One region of the Propionimicrobium sp. BV2F7 genome, then DNA from elsewhere that is predicted to be linked to it. Evidence: riboswitches for the same ligand, from Rfam matches in the RefSeq annotation. Region 1 holds a riboswitch; each other region holds the start of a gene.
The links. A riboswitch is a leader RNA that binds a small molecule or an ion and turns the genes downstream of it on or off. The one in region 1 is predicted to bind cobalamin.
Positions count from the first base shown of each region.

Region 2: linked by a shared signal. The riboswitch ahead of HMPREF1255_RS06600 (iron ABC transporter permease) and the one ahead of HMPREF1255_RS06355 (ABC transporter substrate-binding protein) in region 1 are both predicted to bind cobalamin.
Region 3: linked by a shared signal. The riboswitch ahead of HMPREF1255_RS07715 (anaerobic ribonucleoside triphosphate reductase) and the one ahead of HMPREF1255_RS06355 (ABC transporter substrate-binding protein) in region 1 are both predicted to bind cobalamin.
Region 4: linked by a shared signal. The riboswitch ahead of HMPREF1255_RS05895 (iron ABC transporter permease) and the one ahead of HMPREF1255_RS06355 (ABC transporter substrate-binding protein) in region 1 are both predicted to bind cobalamin.

Region 1 covers NZ_AZIS01000004.1:443,905-448,115, reverse strand. Annotated here, with positions in the region: gene HMPREF1255_RS06360 (ABC transporter permease) at 1-586, opposite strand, end outside; gene HMPREF1255_RS06355 (ABC transporter substrate-binding protein) at 586-2,130, opposite strand; cobalamin riboswitch at 2,209-2,338, opposite strand; partial or broken gene cysE (serine O-acetyltransferase) at 2,605-2,841, opposite strand; gene HMPREF1255_RS06345 (hypothetical protein) at 3,077-4,211, opposite strand, start outside.
Region 2 covers NZ_AZIS01000005.1:29,665-33,875, forward strand. Annotated here, with positions in the region: gene deoC (deoxyribose-phosphate aldolase) at 1-222, shown strand, start outside; gene HMPREF1255_RS06595 (ribulokinase) at 254-1,789, shown strand; cobalamin riboswitch at 2,074-2,254, shown strand; gene HMPREF1255_RS06600 (iron ABC transporter permease) at 2,358-3,404, shown strand; gene HMPREF1255_RS06605 (ABC transporter ATP-binding protein) at 3,401-4,211, shown strand, end outside.
Region 3 covers NZ_AZIS01000005.1:283,183-287,393, forward strand. Annotated here, with positions in the region: gene typA (translational GTPase TypA) at 1-1,781, shown strand, start outside; cobalamin riboswitch at 1,955-2,168, shown strand; gene HMPREF1255_RS07715 (anaerobic ribonucleoside triphosphate reductase) at 2,202-4,211, shown strand, end outside.
Region 4 covers NZ_AZIS01000004.1:334,688-338,898, reverse strand. Annotated here, with positions in the region: gene HMPREF1255_RS05900 (ABC transporter substrate-binding protein) at 1-861, opposite strand, end outside; gene HMPREF1255_RS05895 (iron ABC transporter permease) at 894-1,880, opposite strand; cobalamin riboswitch at 1,982-2,111, opposite strand; gene argG (argininosuccinate synthase) at 2,192-3,610, opposite strand; gene HMPREF1255_RS05885 (NAD(P)H-quinone oxidoreductase) at 3,936-4,211, opposite strand, start outside.

The DNA of each region.
Region 1 (4,211 bases):
TGATCATCATCGTCGAACTGAGCGATATGGAGACGGCGGGGAGGATTAAAGATGAAAAACCCGAGAAACCGCTAGTCGGCAGCAGCCTGAGCCCCTCGGCAAAAATGAGCATCAGGATGATCGCCACCAGGAAGCCAGGAATAGCCGAAAACAGGCTTGTGATGCCCAGAAAAATTCGGTCTAGCAAGCTGTCCTTGTGGAGCGCGAGCAAATAACCCAGCGGCAGGGAGATCAACACCAGAATGGCCATGGCCAGCAGCGAAAGCTGCAGCGTCACGGGAATCCTGAGAAGTAGATCGTGCTCAATAGAGCGGCTCGTCATGAACGAGACACCAATATTCCCCCGCAACAGTTGACCAACCCAAAGGATGTACTGCTCGAAGAACGAACGGTCCAGACCAAGCTCGCGACGAACCATAGCGAGCTGTTCGTCGCTTGGTGCGTCCACTCCGTCCGAAGCCAAGATCGCGTAGGCCGGATCTCCTGGGGCAATATGCCCCAGGAGAAAGCTAAGCAGTGTGATACCGAAAAGCGTGAGCAGTCCGGTCACCGCATAGCGGCCAGCGATTCGAAGAATCTTGGACATTAAGCGAGGTACATCTTCGAGAGCGTAACGCCGTAAGACGTAGCCTCATAGCCCTTAAGATCCTTGCTGTGCACAACCAGGTAACTGTCATGGTACAGCGGGATGGTCGGCAGGGTCTCAATAGCGAGCTCCTGCAGTTCCTTGTAGATTTCGATCCTCTTGTTCTCGTCCAGCTCCGCAGCCGCCTTGCTCAGCAGCTCGGTGGCCTCCGGGTTGTCGTAGCGGCCGCCATTATCAGGACCCATGAAGACCTTGAGCATGGTAATCGGCTCGCCGTCAGGCATGCCCTGGGTGTGGAACGAAAGATCGAAGTTGCCTTCCTTGCGGCGCTTCATCTGCTCGGAGCCCTCGAGAATGGTGATCTCGACGTCGATGCCAAGCTCCTTCAGCGCGGACTGAACGTATTCGGCCTGTTCCTTGTAGGGGTAGCGGTCGATGCCGTACTGCGGCACCAACAGTTCGAGTGAGATTCGGTTGTCGCCGAGAACCTCAGCTGCCAGCTTCTTAGCTTCTTCAGGATCGTACTTCGGCTTGTCCTGCTTGTAGCCCAGCTCGCTAGCATTCAGCGGGTTGGAGGTTGCCACCGCGAAGCCGTGGTAGAACTCGTCGACAATCATCTGACGGTCGATAGCCAAAGACATTGCCTTAACCAGACGGGGATCGTTGAGGTATTCCTTCGACTGGTTCACCTGCATGAAGTGGGTGATGGTCGACGGCTTGTACGAAGCCTCGAACTTGCCGGAATCGACGAGTTCCTTAGCCTGCGAGGGCCAGATGGCGCCGATGTCAAGAACGCCCTGGATCTCGCCGGACCTCAGCGCGGCAGCGCGGGTATCGGAGCTAGGCATGGAAAGAACTTTGACGGACTTCGTCTTGGCCTTTTCACCCCAGTAGTCTTCATTGGCCTCGAGAATCGTGTATTGATCCTGCTGGTGCTCGGTGATCTTGAAGGGGCCGGTCCCCTGAACGACGGTGGCGAAATCGCCGTTTTCGTCCAAGCATTTGGGACTAACCATCGGGCTACCGAAGTTCGTCAGACGCTGAATAGCGGTGGGCGAAGGCTCGCTGAAGACCAGCTTGACGGTGTTATCGTCGACCTTTTCGGTGTGGTCGAGGCCAGGGTAGGTCTTCTTGGCGTCAATGGTGTAGAACGGCGATTTCTTGGGGCTGTGCTTCACAACGCGCTCGATATTGGCGATCACAGCGTCAGCATTAAACGGCTCACCATCGTGGAATTTGACGTTCTCACGCAGCTTGATTGTCCATTCTTTACCATCTGGGGACATTTCCCAGCTGGTTGCAAGGGACGGAGCTGCGTGGCCGTCCTCGCCAAGGAGCACGAGTGGCTCCCAAACCTGCATGATCAGGCTGGTGTAATAGCCGTCCTTTTCACCGGGGGTTAGATCACGGGGAGCAGCGAGGACTACCTGCTTGTCACTCTGACCGGCATCACTTTCAGCGGAGGTTTTGGCACCAGTGCCACATCCGGTAAGAGCCAGCAGAACGGCCATCGCCGCGGCCAGCATCTTTAAGATACGTTTCACCTTTTCTCCTAGTTTTTTGAGATGAGCTTGCGGCTATGCGGCAAAACGCGAATGAAATACAGCCATCCTCGTGGCCGCAAAGCACTTCTTCAGTTAGAGAGGTATCTGACTTAGCTCATCGCATCACAGTTACGGGATAGTTCGGGGTTCTCACCCGATTCCCTCTTGGCAAGGAAGCCTATATTTATTCCACAGGATTTGCCACCGTGTAGGGCATTTTCGGGGCGGATCGAAGTTTGATTTAGCCGACCGGCGCTGTCTTCGATTCGTCCAGGACGATGCACACTTCGTCGCCTGGGCACAGGGTGGCGGCACGGTCAATGAATCGCCGTTCGTGCGAGTCCTGGAGCTGACCGGTGTGCCCGCCGCACACATCATGAACGCGATCTTTTTGGTGGCGGCTCTGTCCGCAGCGAACGGCTGCGTGTAGCCGAGAGTGGCCGGGTCACGGGTGACTACCGCCTGCAGATCGCAGAGCACGGCGTCACGAATATCCGGGTCAATCAAGGCATCGTCGATCAAACATTCCAGCGCCGAGGCCGTCATCGCTTGATTGGCAAGCTTGCCAGCAAGCAGAGAACTCAGCGCGGACTCCAAGCTGGGGTGGCGCAAGATGGCCTCGTGCAGGAAACCAGCTAGTGCTGGCTCGGCATCGCGGTTGGCCTCTACCCGAACCTGAGCCCAGATTTGATCGTTTGGAACAGTCTTCAAACCACCAGGCTACCCGCACATCAAGAAATTTAACGCTGTGTTTTAACCCCAAAATGGTTACGGTCACCTGCCTCTTTTATACCAAACTGATTTTCGCAAAGGCGCTATTCATGGCGCTCATCCTGAACCACTGCTGAGCGGCTATTTTCAGCTATCCGGTAACTAAAAAAGCAGCCTAGCGGCATCAAATTTCTTTTGACGATGCTGCTAGGCTGCGTTAATTTAACCAGTTGCTTTAGTCTTTACGTCTGCGGGCCACCACATAGCTGGCGCCAGCAGCAGCAATCAGCAAAGCAGCTGCATTAGCATTGCCCTCTGCCCCGGTGTTAGGCACACCACGCTTTGCTTTATGCTTCTTGTCTGCCATCTTCTCGGAAGTCTGGTTAGCAGAATCCTGCTTATCAGTTTCTTTGTTTCCTTCAGATTTTTTGCTTCCTTCAGGTTGTCCAGCATTCTGTGGACCCTTGGCAGCGTTAAGCTGTGCCTCCAACACGCCGAGCTTTACTCGAGCGTCTTTCAACTCAGCCTGGAAAGTGTCTAGGTCTTGCTTAGCCTTTTGGACTGCTTCAGTCTTCTCAGCAAGAGTTTTTTCAGCTTGCTGCAGTTCTGGTGAAGCTGGCAGAGCGTCCATTAGCGCCTGGAGCCTGGCTGAAGCATTTTTCACAATAGCTTCAGCATCTTTCAGATCTGCTTCAGCTCCGTCTACCTTAGCGGTGGCAGCAGCTAATTTCTGGGCTGCTTGCGGATCTTTTGCAGCAATACCATCGTATTCCTGCTGGGCTTTGGTAAAGTTCTTTTCAGTTTCTTGCTTTAGCTGATTTGCCTTGTCCAGGTTGGCTTTAGCAGCTTTAGCCACCTGATCAGCAGTCTCAACCGCCTTAACCAGTTCGTTAGCCTTAGCTACCTCTTGACGTGCTGTGTTAAGCTCATTGTTCTTTTGTGAAACTTCCTGATTTGCCTTTATCGCAGCGGCATTCGCAGATGTAACCTTTGGCTTCAGCTCATCACGCTTTTGTTCTGCCGCGACTAGCTGCTCTCGGACAGCTTCAGTTTCAGTAGTAAGATCTTGCTGAATTTTCTTCGCATCTTCCAAAGCCTGTTCTGCTTGCCTTACCTGCGCAGCGAAATTGATTACTTCAGTGGAAAATTTGTTGTATTCAGCCTTGACAGTTGCCTCATGCTCTTTAGCTTTGGCAAGTTTCTGATTGGCGGCTTCCATAGCTGCCTTTGCAGTCTCGGTCTTGCCAGCATCACTACCCTGCTTTGCAGCTTCATATTCCTGCTTAAGCTGATTTGCCTCAGCTTCAGCATCCTTAACATCCTGCTGAGCTTTTTTCAGCTCAGTATCTTTTTCCTGGATTTTGGCTGGC
Region 2 (4,211 bases), on a different contig from region 1:
GCTAAGAAAGCAAATGCGGATTTTGTAAAGACTTCTACAGGTTTCCACAAAGCCGGTGGCGCAAGCGTAGAAGCTGTGAAATTAATGCGCGAAACGGTCGGCAAAGAAATGGGTGTGAAAGCATCGGGTGGAATTAGAGATGCAGAAACAGCCGAAAAGATGATTAATGCGGGCGCCAATAGGCTCGGCCTGTCTAGCTCTCGCGCGGTTCTAGGAAAATAAACCAATTATCTATTAACAACGAGGTTAAAAAATGACTGATCAATTATTACTAGGCATAGACGTAGGAACGGGTGGAGTAAGGGTTGCTGCTGTTACCCCAGAGGGCGAAATGATCGCTACGGCTTCAGTTGCTGTAGAGACATACACCCCAAGGCCGGCTTGGGCTGAACAAAACCCTCAAGACTGGTGGGGTGGCTTGAAAGGCTCGTTGGCCGAATTGCTTGAAACTGTCTCGGCTGAACAAATCTGCGGTATCGCCGTCGATGGTACTTCCGCCACTGTTGTCGCTTGCGATAAGGACGGCGAACCCTTAAGGCCTGCATTGCTTTGGATGGATGTTAGGGCAGCTGACGAGGCAGAGAAGCTAACGAATACTGGCGATCCTGCACTTAAGTACGCTGGTATGCAGACTGTCTCCGCTGAATGGGGCATCCCGAAGCTGATGTGGCTCTCCAAGAATGAGCCAGAGGTATACGAGAAGGCTGAGGTATTCGCCGACTGTATTGACTGGATGAACTTCAAGCTCACCGGAGAGTGGGCGATGTCGATTTGTACGGCTACCTGTAAGTATTTCTACGATTCCAACTGGTCGGGTTGGCCTACTAACCTTTATGCAAAGGCAGGAATCCCTGACGCGTTAAGGAAACTTCCTCCGTCTGTTTTGAAGATGGGCGAGGTAGTTGGCGAGCTTAGCTCCAAGGCAGCTAGTGAACTGGGCCTTAAAGCTGGAATACCAGTCACTATGGGCGGCATCGATGCGCACGTTGGGGCTATTGGTCTAGGCGTTGTGGATGAAGGATCTTTGGCTCTGATCACAGGATCCTCACACGTTATGCTTGGCCAGACCGATCAGGCAATCTATTCCCAGGGGATTTGGGGAGCGTACTTTGATGCGATTATCCCTGGACAGTACACGGTCGAGGCAGGCCAGATTTCTTCCGGTTCTGTGAATAACTGGTTTACGCATAAGTTCACCGTTGAGGCCCACAAGCACGGTGACGACTCTGCCAGTTTGTATAACTACCTGAATGACTTGGCAAAAGAAATCCCTATCGGATGTGATGGTGTAATCGCGCTCGATCACTTCCAAGGCAACCGTTCGCCATTCTCTAACCCCTACTCTCGTGGCGCGTTTACAGGGTTGACTCTTTCTCACGGAGAAGGTCATTTGTATCGGGCAGTCTTAGAGTCTGTTTGTTACGGAACTAAGACAATTTTCGACACATTCCGGGAAAAGGGATTCGACCCGGTAAAGGTCGTCGTATCTGGTGGCCCGACGAAATCAAGATTCTGGATGCAAATGCATGCTGACGTGACGGGCGTTCCAATGTTGTTCCCGAAGAACACTGAGGGCCCGCTTATGGGATGTTCGATTCTTGCGTCAATAGGTGCCGGCTTGCACGATGATATTGGCAGTGCTGCAAAGGCGATGGTGACTATGGCCGATTCGATCGAGCCAAACCCTGAAGCCACAAGCGAGTACGAGTTCTACCACAAACGCTATCTAGAGATATATGAAGCTTTAGCTCCTATTAGCCGCAAGACGGCGCAGCATGTTTCTGGGTAACCAATTTATTTACTGAAAAGACGAGGGCGCTACCGGATGATTCCTGTGGCGCCCTCGTTTCATCTTCGCAGCTGAACATTCCGGTGATAATGGTTGCCCGTCTTGCCCCGCCCTAGGCCCTGACGTTGTGTGAAACCTTTGCAGAAGTAAAAAACTTATTTTTTGAGTCAACTTTGGCTCGTCTACGAGCCAAAAATGACACAATGACACTTTTCGTCCTAAATCCTTGGGCAAAACAATGCCAAAACATGGATTTGCTTGCCGTCCCACTACGGAAGTGTTACTTTGCTAGCAAGCGAATTGAGTATCACCTAATTAATTGATGGCAGGGAACATCGGTGAGAATCCGAGACTGACGCGCAGCGGTGATGGAGACGATTCGGCACGAAGCCACTGGGAAACCGGGAAGGCGCCGAAATTGATGGATCCTGAGTCCGAAAACCTTTCAATTCGTTCTTGGTTAACGCCCTCGCGAAAAGGGCCAGAAACTTGGAAGGAAAATGGGTCATAACTCTTTTGGCGACCGTAAATCTTTGTTCCTGCGCACAACCTTGAATTGCGGGTAGCGATGGCGAAAAAATTTCGTAGGCTGCCGGTCGCGCCAATCGTCGTTGCTTTAGTGATAGTAGCCATAGTCAGTGCGCTCTTCTCGCTGACGCTTGGGGCAGAAAAAGTTCCCGTCGAAGACGTCTTCGAAATCGTCAAGGCACGATTAACCGGTACAGCGACAACATCGCCGTTCGACACGATCATTTGGGAATTGCGTCTACCCAGGGCTTTGCTTTCGCTGTTGGTGGGGGCGGGGCTAGCGATCGCGGGCGCGGCAATGCAGACGCTCGTCCAAAATCCGCTCGCAGACCCGTACTTGCTGGGCATCTCGTCGGGTGCTTCCGTCGGCGCCACCGCGGTAATCGTCCTCGGCGTGTTCAGCAGCGTCGGTGTCTACGCTCTTTCGCTAGGCGCGATGGTGGGTGCGATCACGGCTAGCGCCGCGGTTTATTTCATCGCCCAAGCCCAAGGCGGCCTGACGCCGCTGAGGATGGTGCTCGCGGGTGTCGTGATGTCGTCGGCATTTAGCGCGCTTGCCTCCTTCATGGTCTTTCTTTCCGATGACAATCGCGCGGCTAACTCCGTGATGTTCTGGATGCTCGGTTCGGTTGCTGGCGCCACCTGGGAAAAGCTGATCGTGCCGGTCGTCGCCGTAGCGATTTCTTTGGTAGCGCTGATGCTAATTTCTTCTTGGATGGACGCCCTGATGACCGGTCCTTCAACTGCGGCAGCCCTGGGCATACGGGTTGGTGCTATGCGCAACGGCCTGTTCATCGGGTCCAGCGTGCTGATTGGTGTGCTGGTTGCTGTTGCAGGTGGTATCGGCTTTGTCGGCCTCATCATTCCGCACGCATCCAGGATGATCGTCGGCGCTCTCCATAAACGGATGTTGCCTGTGTGCGCGGCTGGTGGTGCGGTCTTCCTGCTTTGGGTTGACGTCATTTCGCGAGTCGTCGCCAGGCCTCAGGAAATGCCACTCGGCGTGGTTACTGGTGTTGTCGGAGCTCCGCTGTTCCTGTTCTTGATGGGCCGGCGCAGCTACGCGTTCGGAAGTAGGGACGCATGAGCAAGGTAGACCTGGAAAAGATCCAAGACGAAGATTATCTGAGGAAACGCTGCTTCATCAGCGTCCGTGGCGTGGCTGCCGCGGTCGGCGGTTACGTCGCCGTCAAGCACGTCAGCTTCGACGTGCCCTACGGCACCAAGCTGGCGCTGGTGGGCACGAACGGTGCTGGCAAGTCGACGCTGCTTCGCGCGCTCGCGGGCATCAACCCGGCAGTGGAGGGCATAGTCCGGATCGGCGAGCGGGACGTCACCGCGTACGCCCCGAAGACGCGCGCCCGAATTATCTCTTTCGTCGGTCAGGAGGAAAGCCCGCCGGCGGCCCTAACCCTAGGCGAGATGGTCAACCTGGGCAGGATTCCGCACCGCGCGCCCTGGTCGGTGGACGTCCACAAGGATAGGGACATCGTGGTCAGCGCGCTCGCTCAGGTGGGCCTGGACGATCGCATCGATTCTGCCTGCGATCACCTGTCTGGCGGTGAACGTCGTAGGGCGATGATCGCGCGTGGCCTGGCGCAGGGTTCCCCGATCTTCATGCTCGACGAGCCGACTAACCACTTGGATATCGCTTGGCAGCTGAAGCTCCTGAAACTGCTGACCACCCTCGAATGCACTGTCGTCGCAGCTATCCACGACCTCGATCTAGTGCTGCGCAACTTCGACATGGTTGCAGTCATGCACGCCGGCTCGATGATCGCGTTTGGCGAACCGAAAGACGTCATCAACACCCAACTTATGGACGAAGCTTTCAGGGTTGAGGCCATTCAGGCGCCCAACCCTGTGACGCATGAAACACATCTGCTGATTAGCA
Region 3 (4,211 bases), on a different contig from region 1:
TGCTTTGGCAGTCTGGTGTTTTCCGAGAGGGCGCGGATGTTGCCACACGGGTGATGGATTCGATGGATCTTGAGCGCGAAAAGGGCATCACCATTCTCGCTAAGAACACCGCAATACGTCACAACGTTGGCGGCGCCGAGGCGGTCATCAACATCATCGATACCCCCGGTCACGCTGACTTCGGCGGCGAGGTTGAGCGCGGCCTAGAGATGGTTGACGGCGTTCTGCTACTCGTCGACGCATCGGAGGGCCCGCTGCCGCAGACTCGCTTCGTGCTCAGCAAGGCACTGGAAAAGAAGCTGCCGATCATCGTTGTTATCAACAAGGTGGATCGTCCTGACGCCCGCATCGAGGCCGTTGAGGAGGAAACCTACGAGCTGTTCCTAGACCTAATCGCTGACGACGACGAGACGGGTCTCGACTTCCCGGTCGTCTACGCCTCCGCCAAGGCCGGTAAGGCATCTTTGAACCGTCCCGCAGACGGTGAACTGCCCGACAGTAACACGCTCGAGCCGCTGTTCAAGGTGATCATGGACACCATCCCTGCTCCGACCTACGAGGAAGGCGCGAGCCTGCAGGCCCACGTAACAAACCTCGATTCCTCGCCGTACCTTGGCCGCCTAGCGCTTTGCCGCATCGTCGCAGGTGAAATCACCCGAGGCCAGACGGTCGCCTGGATCCGTCGTGACGGCTCGGTCAAGAACGTTAAACTTTCCGAGCTCCTGATGACCGATGGTCTGGAGCGCGTCTCCGTAGAGAAGGCAGGCCCTGGCGACATCATCGCAGTCGCTGGCATCGACGAGATCACCATCGGTGAAACTCTCGCCGACCCGGAGAACCCGGTTGCTTTGCCGCTTATCCACGTCGACGAGCCTTCGATTTCAATGACCATCGGTATCAACACCTCGCCGCTTGCCGGGCGTTCCGGTACTCAGCTGACGGCTCGTCTGGTTAAGAACAGGCTCGACGCCGAGCTCATCGGTAACGTATCCATCCGTGTTCTGCTCACCGAGCGCCCAGACACCTGGGAGGTTCAGGGCCGTGGTGAGCTGCAGCTCGCCGTCTTGGTGGAGATGATGAGGCGCGAAGGCTTCGAGCTTACCGTCGGTAAGCCGCAGGTCGTCACCCAGGAGATTGACGGAGTAACTCAGGAGCCGACCGAGCGCCTGACCATCGACATCCCCGAAGAGCACCTTGGAGCAGTCACCGAGCTGCTTGGTCAGCGCAAGGGGCAGCTCGAGAAGATGTCGAACAACGGTTCCGGCTGGGTTCGCCTGGAATACGTAGTGCCTAGCCGTGGCATGCTCGGTTTCCGCACTGAGTTCCTGACTAACACTCGAGGCACCGGCATTATGAACCACGTCTTCGAGGGCTACACGCCTTGGGTTGGCACGCTGCGCACCCGTCAGACCGGGTCGCTGGTTGCTGACAGGCAGGGCACCGTCAATAGCTATGCATTGTTCAACCTGCAAGAGCGCGGCACTCTGTTTGTTGCTCCGGGCGACGACACCTACGAGGGCATGGTTGTCGGCGAGAACTCTCGTCCCGACGACATGGATGTCAACCCCACCAAGGAAAAGCATTTGACCAACATGCGTTCGGCCACCGGCGACGAGCTTGAGCGGTTGATTCCGCCACGCAGGATGAGCCTGGAGCAGTCGCTGGAGTATTGTGCTGCCGACGAGTGCCTAGAGGTCACCCCGGACGTTGTTCGCGTCCGCAAGGTTCTGCTGGACGCTCGCGACCGCGCGAAGGCCCGCAACCGAGCTAAGAACTCTTAATCGAATAAACTCTAAACGTGTGGGTCATGCTTTCGGGCGTGGCCCACATCTTTATTAATTTGCCCACTCCGCACGAACGCGCATCGACTATTTTGGCCCATTCGGCGGACGCAAGAATCTTTTCGTTTAACCGGTTCGATGGTGTGTCCGGGTGGATATGGCACAAGATCAGGAGTACCTTATCTAGTGCTGGTTCACCACAGTGGCCACTAGATGCAGTGGTTTTGGGGTGACGCAAGAGGGAATCCGGTGAGAATCCGGAGCTGTCCCGCAGCGGTAATAGGGAACGAACGGCGAACAGAAGCACTGGCTGAAAAAGGCTGGGAAGCGCGCTAAGTAGGTTTTAGCCCTTAAGTCCGAATACCTGCCGGCATATCGCAAAGAGGTTTTGCGATTTAATCCGAGCTTCGAGGAGAAAGCATGTCGGTTGAAACGCGCGCGCACACGCACGTCATTACCCCAATTTCTATTCACAAGCGCGATGGCAGGGTCGTCGATTTCGATCTAGGCAAGGTCATCGACGCGCTGACCAAGGCATTCGCCGCCACGGATCAAGACAACCCCAAGCAGCACGCACATCAGGTTTCGTTCGGAGTGCTCGCAGAGTTGCAGCGTCGCGAGCTGAGCACCCCGAGCGTCGAGGATGTGCAGAACATCGTCGAGGACACCCTGATGCGCTACGGCTATCCTCACACCGCGAAGGCCTACATTCTTTACCGCAACGAGCGCACTCGCGCCCGGGAGGCGCAAAACCGCCTGATGCAGTCGTTCGACAAAATCACCTTCGGCGCCGAGATATCGGATGCTCAGCGCGAGAATGCCAACGTCGACGCAAATTCCGCAATGGGCACCATGCTCCAGTATGGTTCCGAATCGGCCAAGCAGTTCAACATCCTTCGGGTGCTTAACCCTGATCACGCCGCGGCTCATGTCGCAGGCGATATTCACATTCACGACCTAGACTTCCTGACGCTGACCATGACCTGCTGCCAGATCAGCCTTCGCGATCTGTTCAAGGGTGGCTTCTCAACTGGCCACGGCGTCATCCGTGAGCCCAAGTCGATCACCTCTTACGCCTCGCTGGCCTGTATTGCGATCCAGTCCAACCAGAACGATCAGCATGGCGGCCAGGCGGTGCCGAACTTCGACTACGACATGGCCGATGGCGTGCGCATGACCTTCAATTCCATCTACCGCTCGAACCTCGCGAAGGCGTTCAGGCTTTTCGGTGCCGAAGAAGCCGCCGAAAAACTAGGTGATGTCGAGCTGCGCGCAAGGCTTTCTGCCACCGACGACGTTTTGAAGCAAGAGGCCGAAGAGCTCTCGGAGGCACTCGGAATCGAGTTAAAGACCGTTGTCAAGGTGCAGAAATTCGCTCTTAAAGAGGCCGAAACCGAGACTCGTCGTGCCACCTATCAGGCCATGGAAGCCTTCCTGCACAACCTGAACACTATGAATTCCCGTGCGGGGGCGCAGACTCCGTTCTCTTCAATCAACTTCGGAACGGACGTCAGCGCGGAGGGCAGGCTCGTCATGCAGCAGCTGCTGCTGGCGACGGAGGCAGGGCTGGGCCACGGCGAAACCGCGATCTTCCCGATCCAGATTTTCCGTGTCGCAGAGGGCGTAAACCTGAACCCCGGCGACCCGAATTACGACCTCTTCCAGCTGGCCTGCAGGGTCAGCGCCAAGAGGCTGTTCCCGAACTTCTCGTTCCTGGACTCGCCCTTCAACCGGCAGTACTACAAGCTCGGCCACCCGGAAACCGAGGTCGCATACATGGGCTGCCGTACGCGCGTCATGGGCAACGTCGCCGACCCCACACGCGAGATCACTCACGGACGTGGCAACTTGTCCTTCACGTCGATCAACCTGCCGAGACTGGCGATCGAAGCTAGGGGATCTATCTCCGAGTTCTTCAAGAGCCTAGATTCCGAAATCGATCTGGTCATCGACCAGCTACTCGAGCGACTAGCCATCCAAAGCAAGCGTCGAGTCTGCAACTTCCCGTTCCTGATGGGGCAGGGCGTCTGGATCGACTCTGAGAAGCTCGATTGGAAGGATCAAGTGGCGGAAGTGCTAAAGCACGGCACCTTAGCCATCGGCTTCATCGGCTTGGCCGAGACCCTGATAGCGCTGATCGGCGAGCATCACGGCCAGTCGGAGAAGGCCCAGGCGCTGGGGCTGGAGATCGTCCGCCAGATGCGTCGTCGCACGGACGAAGCCGCAGAGAAATACCGGCTCAATTTCTCGTTGATTGCCACTCCCGCCGAGGGGCTGTCAGGGCGCTTCGTCCGCATGGATAAGGAGCGCTACGGCGACATCGAGGGCGTCACCGACAAGGACTACTACACCAACTCGTTCCACATTCCGGTGGCATTCAACATCAGCGCCTTCGACAAAATCCGCCTCGAGGCTCCCTACCACGAGCTG
Region 4 (4,211 bases), 110 kb from region 1:
ACCCGGGAAACTGGCGAACGTGTTTAACGCTTCATTTTCGTCGGGATTCAGTGACAAGACGACAATGTAATCAGGATTTTTGGCAAGTAGATCCTCCATTGAAATTGGGAATACCCTCTTCGGGCCATCGGCGTAAGCGTTTTCGATGCCATTAGCTTCGAAGATCGGCTGCACCATCGAAGATGAATTGAAAGCCGATAACTTATCTGACCCTGGCGTAACGAAGACAGCGACGGCCTTAGCCCCTTTAACTTCCGAGGAAGGTTTGATTTTTTGGATCTGGGCTTCAGAATTTTTCTTAACTTCCTCAGCCTTTTTCTCTACTTGGAATATCTTTCCCATCTTTTCGATTTCGTTATCTACAAGGCCAAAATCTGCGTGATCTAGCTTGTAATTGGGGCAGTAGGAATCTGGTGAATAGAGCGGGACACCTGCTTCTGCCAAGGCCTTTCTGTCGACAGCTTTGTCGTAGCCAATAACCAGATCGACGTTCATGTCCAGGACGGTTTCAGTTGCTACCGTAGAACCACCGGTACCGAGTTTCCCGGACTCAGCTGATTCGATCTTATCCAGCTTTTTCTTAAGCTCTGGGCGAACGTTTTTAATGCGGTCATCACCAGCGCGGAAAACTACTTTATCTAGCACGCCTAGCTCATCGAGGATCGATGAGTTGACGTCTGAGATCATTAACACGCGCTCGGGAGCCTTGTCTAAGGTCAGGGTTTCGTCGCAGCTTTTGACCTGGATTTTTTCGGGTGCCGACGAACTTTCTGCAGCTTTCTTGTCTGCGGCTGACTGTCCGCAAGAAGCTAGCGGGACGGCTAAGGCCAATGCGGCCAGTGCACAAACGAACTTCTTCATTCGTTTACTCCTTTTCTTTTTGTTGTCGCTGGTTACTTCATTCGCCTAACCAGCAAGACGATGAATGGCACGCCAACCATGCCGGTGATTACCCCGATCGGCATTTCAATCGGGGCGAAAGCTATGCGCGCGAACGTGTCGGCGATAACCAAGAAGAATGCTCCCGCAAGGGCGCAGCCAAGCGTCAAAACTCTGTGCGAAGAGCCGACGATCGAGCGCATCACGTGCGGAATAATTAGGCCGACGAAACCTATCGCGCCCGATGATGCCACAGCGATGCCGATTACGGCAGAGACGGGAATCAGGATCGCCAGCCTCGCCTTGGTTGGCTCGATGCCAACCGATTGGGCCGTGCGATCTCCGCTGGACAGGGCGTCGAGAACTGGGCCGAAAAGCGCCACGACAACTGAGAAAATGAGGGCCGTAACAATCAGTGGAACCGCCTGCGACCAGTTAGCGCGGGCAAGCGAGCCAAGCATCCAGAACATGACGGCTTGAGTTGCCTCCGGCGTGCCCGAAGAGAAGATGATGAAGTTGGTTAGAGCCTGGAAGCCGAAGTTGGCCGCTAGGCCGGCGAGAATCAATCGCAGAGACGATCCGGAATTTCCCGTCACCAGAAGCAGAAACAGCGTTGCCGCCAGCGCGCCCGCGAATGCGGCCAAGCCAACCGACCAAGAAGCGATAGACCCGAACAGAATTATCATTGCAGCAGCGCCCGTCGAGGCACCCGAGCTGACGCCTAACACGTACGGTTCGGCCAGGGGGTTGCGCACCACAGCCTGCATCACGGCACCTGCAATGCCCAGGATCGCACCAATAGCCAAGCCCGAGATGATTCTAGGTAGACGGGTCTTCCAGACGATTGCATCCACGTTCTGGCTCCACGTGATGTCGACGTCCAGACTTGGGATGTGACTTTTGATGACGCCGATGACGTCGCCGACGGACACGGCGGCCGGGCCAATAGCGATCGTAACCAATGGCAAAACGAGGACTGCAGCCAGCAAAGCGAAGAGAATCAGCCGTTGGCGGCGCCTCGTCTTGCCGTAAAGCTCGAGTGTCTTTGCGGTGGCTGTATCGCTCACGAATCTTCTTTCTGTTCAAGCCGTCTTGCGCGGCGTACAAAAATATTCGACAGCCCAGGTTTTCGGACTTGTTCGCTAAGCGACTTCACCGTTGCGCGACAGTTCTGGATACAAACCAGAATTCCCCTGTGGCTAACTACATAGAACCTATCAGCAATATGTGAAAATGGACATCCGTATTAAAAATTGCAAAGAAAATCCCGCAGGCATTAGGCGTCTGCGGGATTTTCTTAGTTTATGTGCCGTTAGTCGTGGCCAGAGTCCATCGCGGCGCGGTCGAGAACCTCGCCCTCGGTGGAATCGATGCCGCGGTTCGCGATCTCGCCTGCGCGTCCAGGCTGCAGCTCGCCGAGCAGATCCTGAGTCGCGCCAGCGGTGATCTGACCCTGCGAAGCGTAGGTTTCCAGCTTGCTGCGCGAATCCGCGATGTCCAGGTTGCGCATGGTGAGCTGGCCGATGCGGTCCGTCGGGCCGAAGGCGGCGTCCTCAACGCGTTCCATCGACAGACGATCCGGGTGATAGCTGAAACCCGGGCCGCGGGTGTCCATGATGGAGTAGTCCCAGCCGCGCCGCAGCCTGATGACCACCTCGCCGGTGACGACTGCAGCAACCCAGCGGGCGATGGAATCGCGCGTCATCAGCGACTGCGGATCCATCCAGCGGCCCTCGTAAAGCTTGCGCCCGAGCTTCTGGCCCTCAGCGTGGTAGTTGGCCAGCGTGTCCTCGTTGTGAATCGCATTAATCAGGCGCTCGTAGGCGATCCACAGCAGCGCCATGCCCGGTGCCTCGTAGATGCCGCGGCTCTTCGCCTCGATGATGCGGTTCTCGATCTGGTCGCTCATGCCCAGGCCATGGCGGCCGCCGATCTCGTTTGCCTTAAGCACCAGGTCAACGCGCGAATCGAAGTGCTCGCCGTTGATGGCAACAGGGAAGCCCTCGACAAACTCGATGGTGACGTCCTCGGTGTCGATCTGGACGTCCGGATCCCAGAATTTGACGCCCATGATCGGTTCGACGTCCTCCAGGGATGCATCCAGCAGCTCGAGGGTCTTGGCCTCGTGGGTCGCGCCCCAAATGTTTGCGTCGGTGGAGTAGGCCTTCTCCTTCGAGTCGCGGTAGGGCAGATCGCGCTTGGTCAGCCAAACGCTCATCTCGTCGCGGCCGCCAAGCTCGGAGACGAAGTCCTCGTCCAGCCAAGGCTTGTAGATGCGCAGCTGCGGGTTAGCGAGTAGGCCGTAGCGGTAGAAACGCTCGATGTCGTTGCCTTTGTAGGTGGAGCCGTCGCCCCAAATGTTTACGTCGTCTTCGGCCATGGCGCGAACCAGCAGCGTTCCGGTGACTGCGCGGCCGATTGGAGTGGTGTTGAAGTACGGGCGGCCGGCGCTGGTGACGTTGAACGCGCCACACTGCAGAGCCATCAGGCCCTGATCGACCAGCGATTCCTTGCAGTCGACCAGGCGCGAAAGCTCGGCGCCGTACTGCAGGGCACGGCCGGGAACCGACTCGATATCTGGCTCGTCGTACTGGCCGATGTCTGCAGTGTAAGTGCAGGGAATTGCGCCCTTTTCACGCATCCAAGCCACTGCTACCGACGTATCGAGGCCACCTGAGAAGGCGATGCCAACGCGCTCGCCTGCGGGCAAAGAAGTTAATACTTTAGACACGCCCGCTAGCTTAACGCGCTAAAGTAATAATTTCCACATTGACCGAATAAACTTTCGATAGTTGCGATAGTGACCAACTCGCCTCGAACGGGGGAGTGCTGATTCGCCGCTTATATAGATGTGGAATTTAATCTCGCAAGTGCGTGACAAAATGTGGTCGCTAAGGCATAAAATTCGGCAGCAGGATGAAATTCGTCTCTCCAGCAAGGGGAAACGCGTTTAGATTGCAAACTTACTAATCCAGCAGCCACGTCTTGTCGCGGTGTGACTAGATGAAAACCGGCCGACGCCCAAACGGACGCCGGCCGGCAACTAATAGAAATAATTATCGAGGCTGGTCGACTGCCAAAACGATCTTGCCCATCAACTGGCCAGAGTCGAGCATCTCGTGAGCCTCAGCCGCATTCTCCATCGGGAAAACGGTAATATCAGGCAACGAGAGAGTCTCATCCTCGTAAAGCGGCCAAATCTTTTCGCGAACAGCCTGGGCGATTTCTGACTTCTGCTCAGTCGGACGGAACCGCAAGCTCGTCGCCGTGATGGTGCCGCGCTTGTTGAGCAGCTTGCCGATGTTTAGCTCACCCTTGACGCCCTTCTGCAT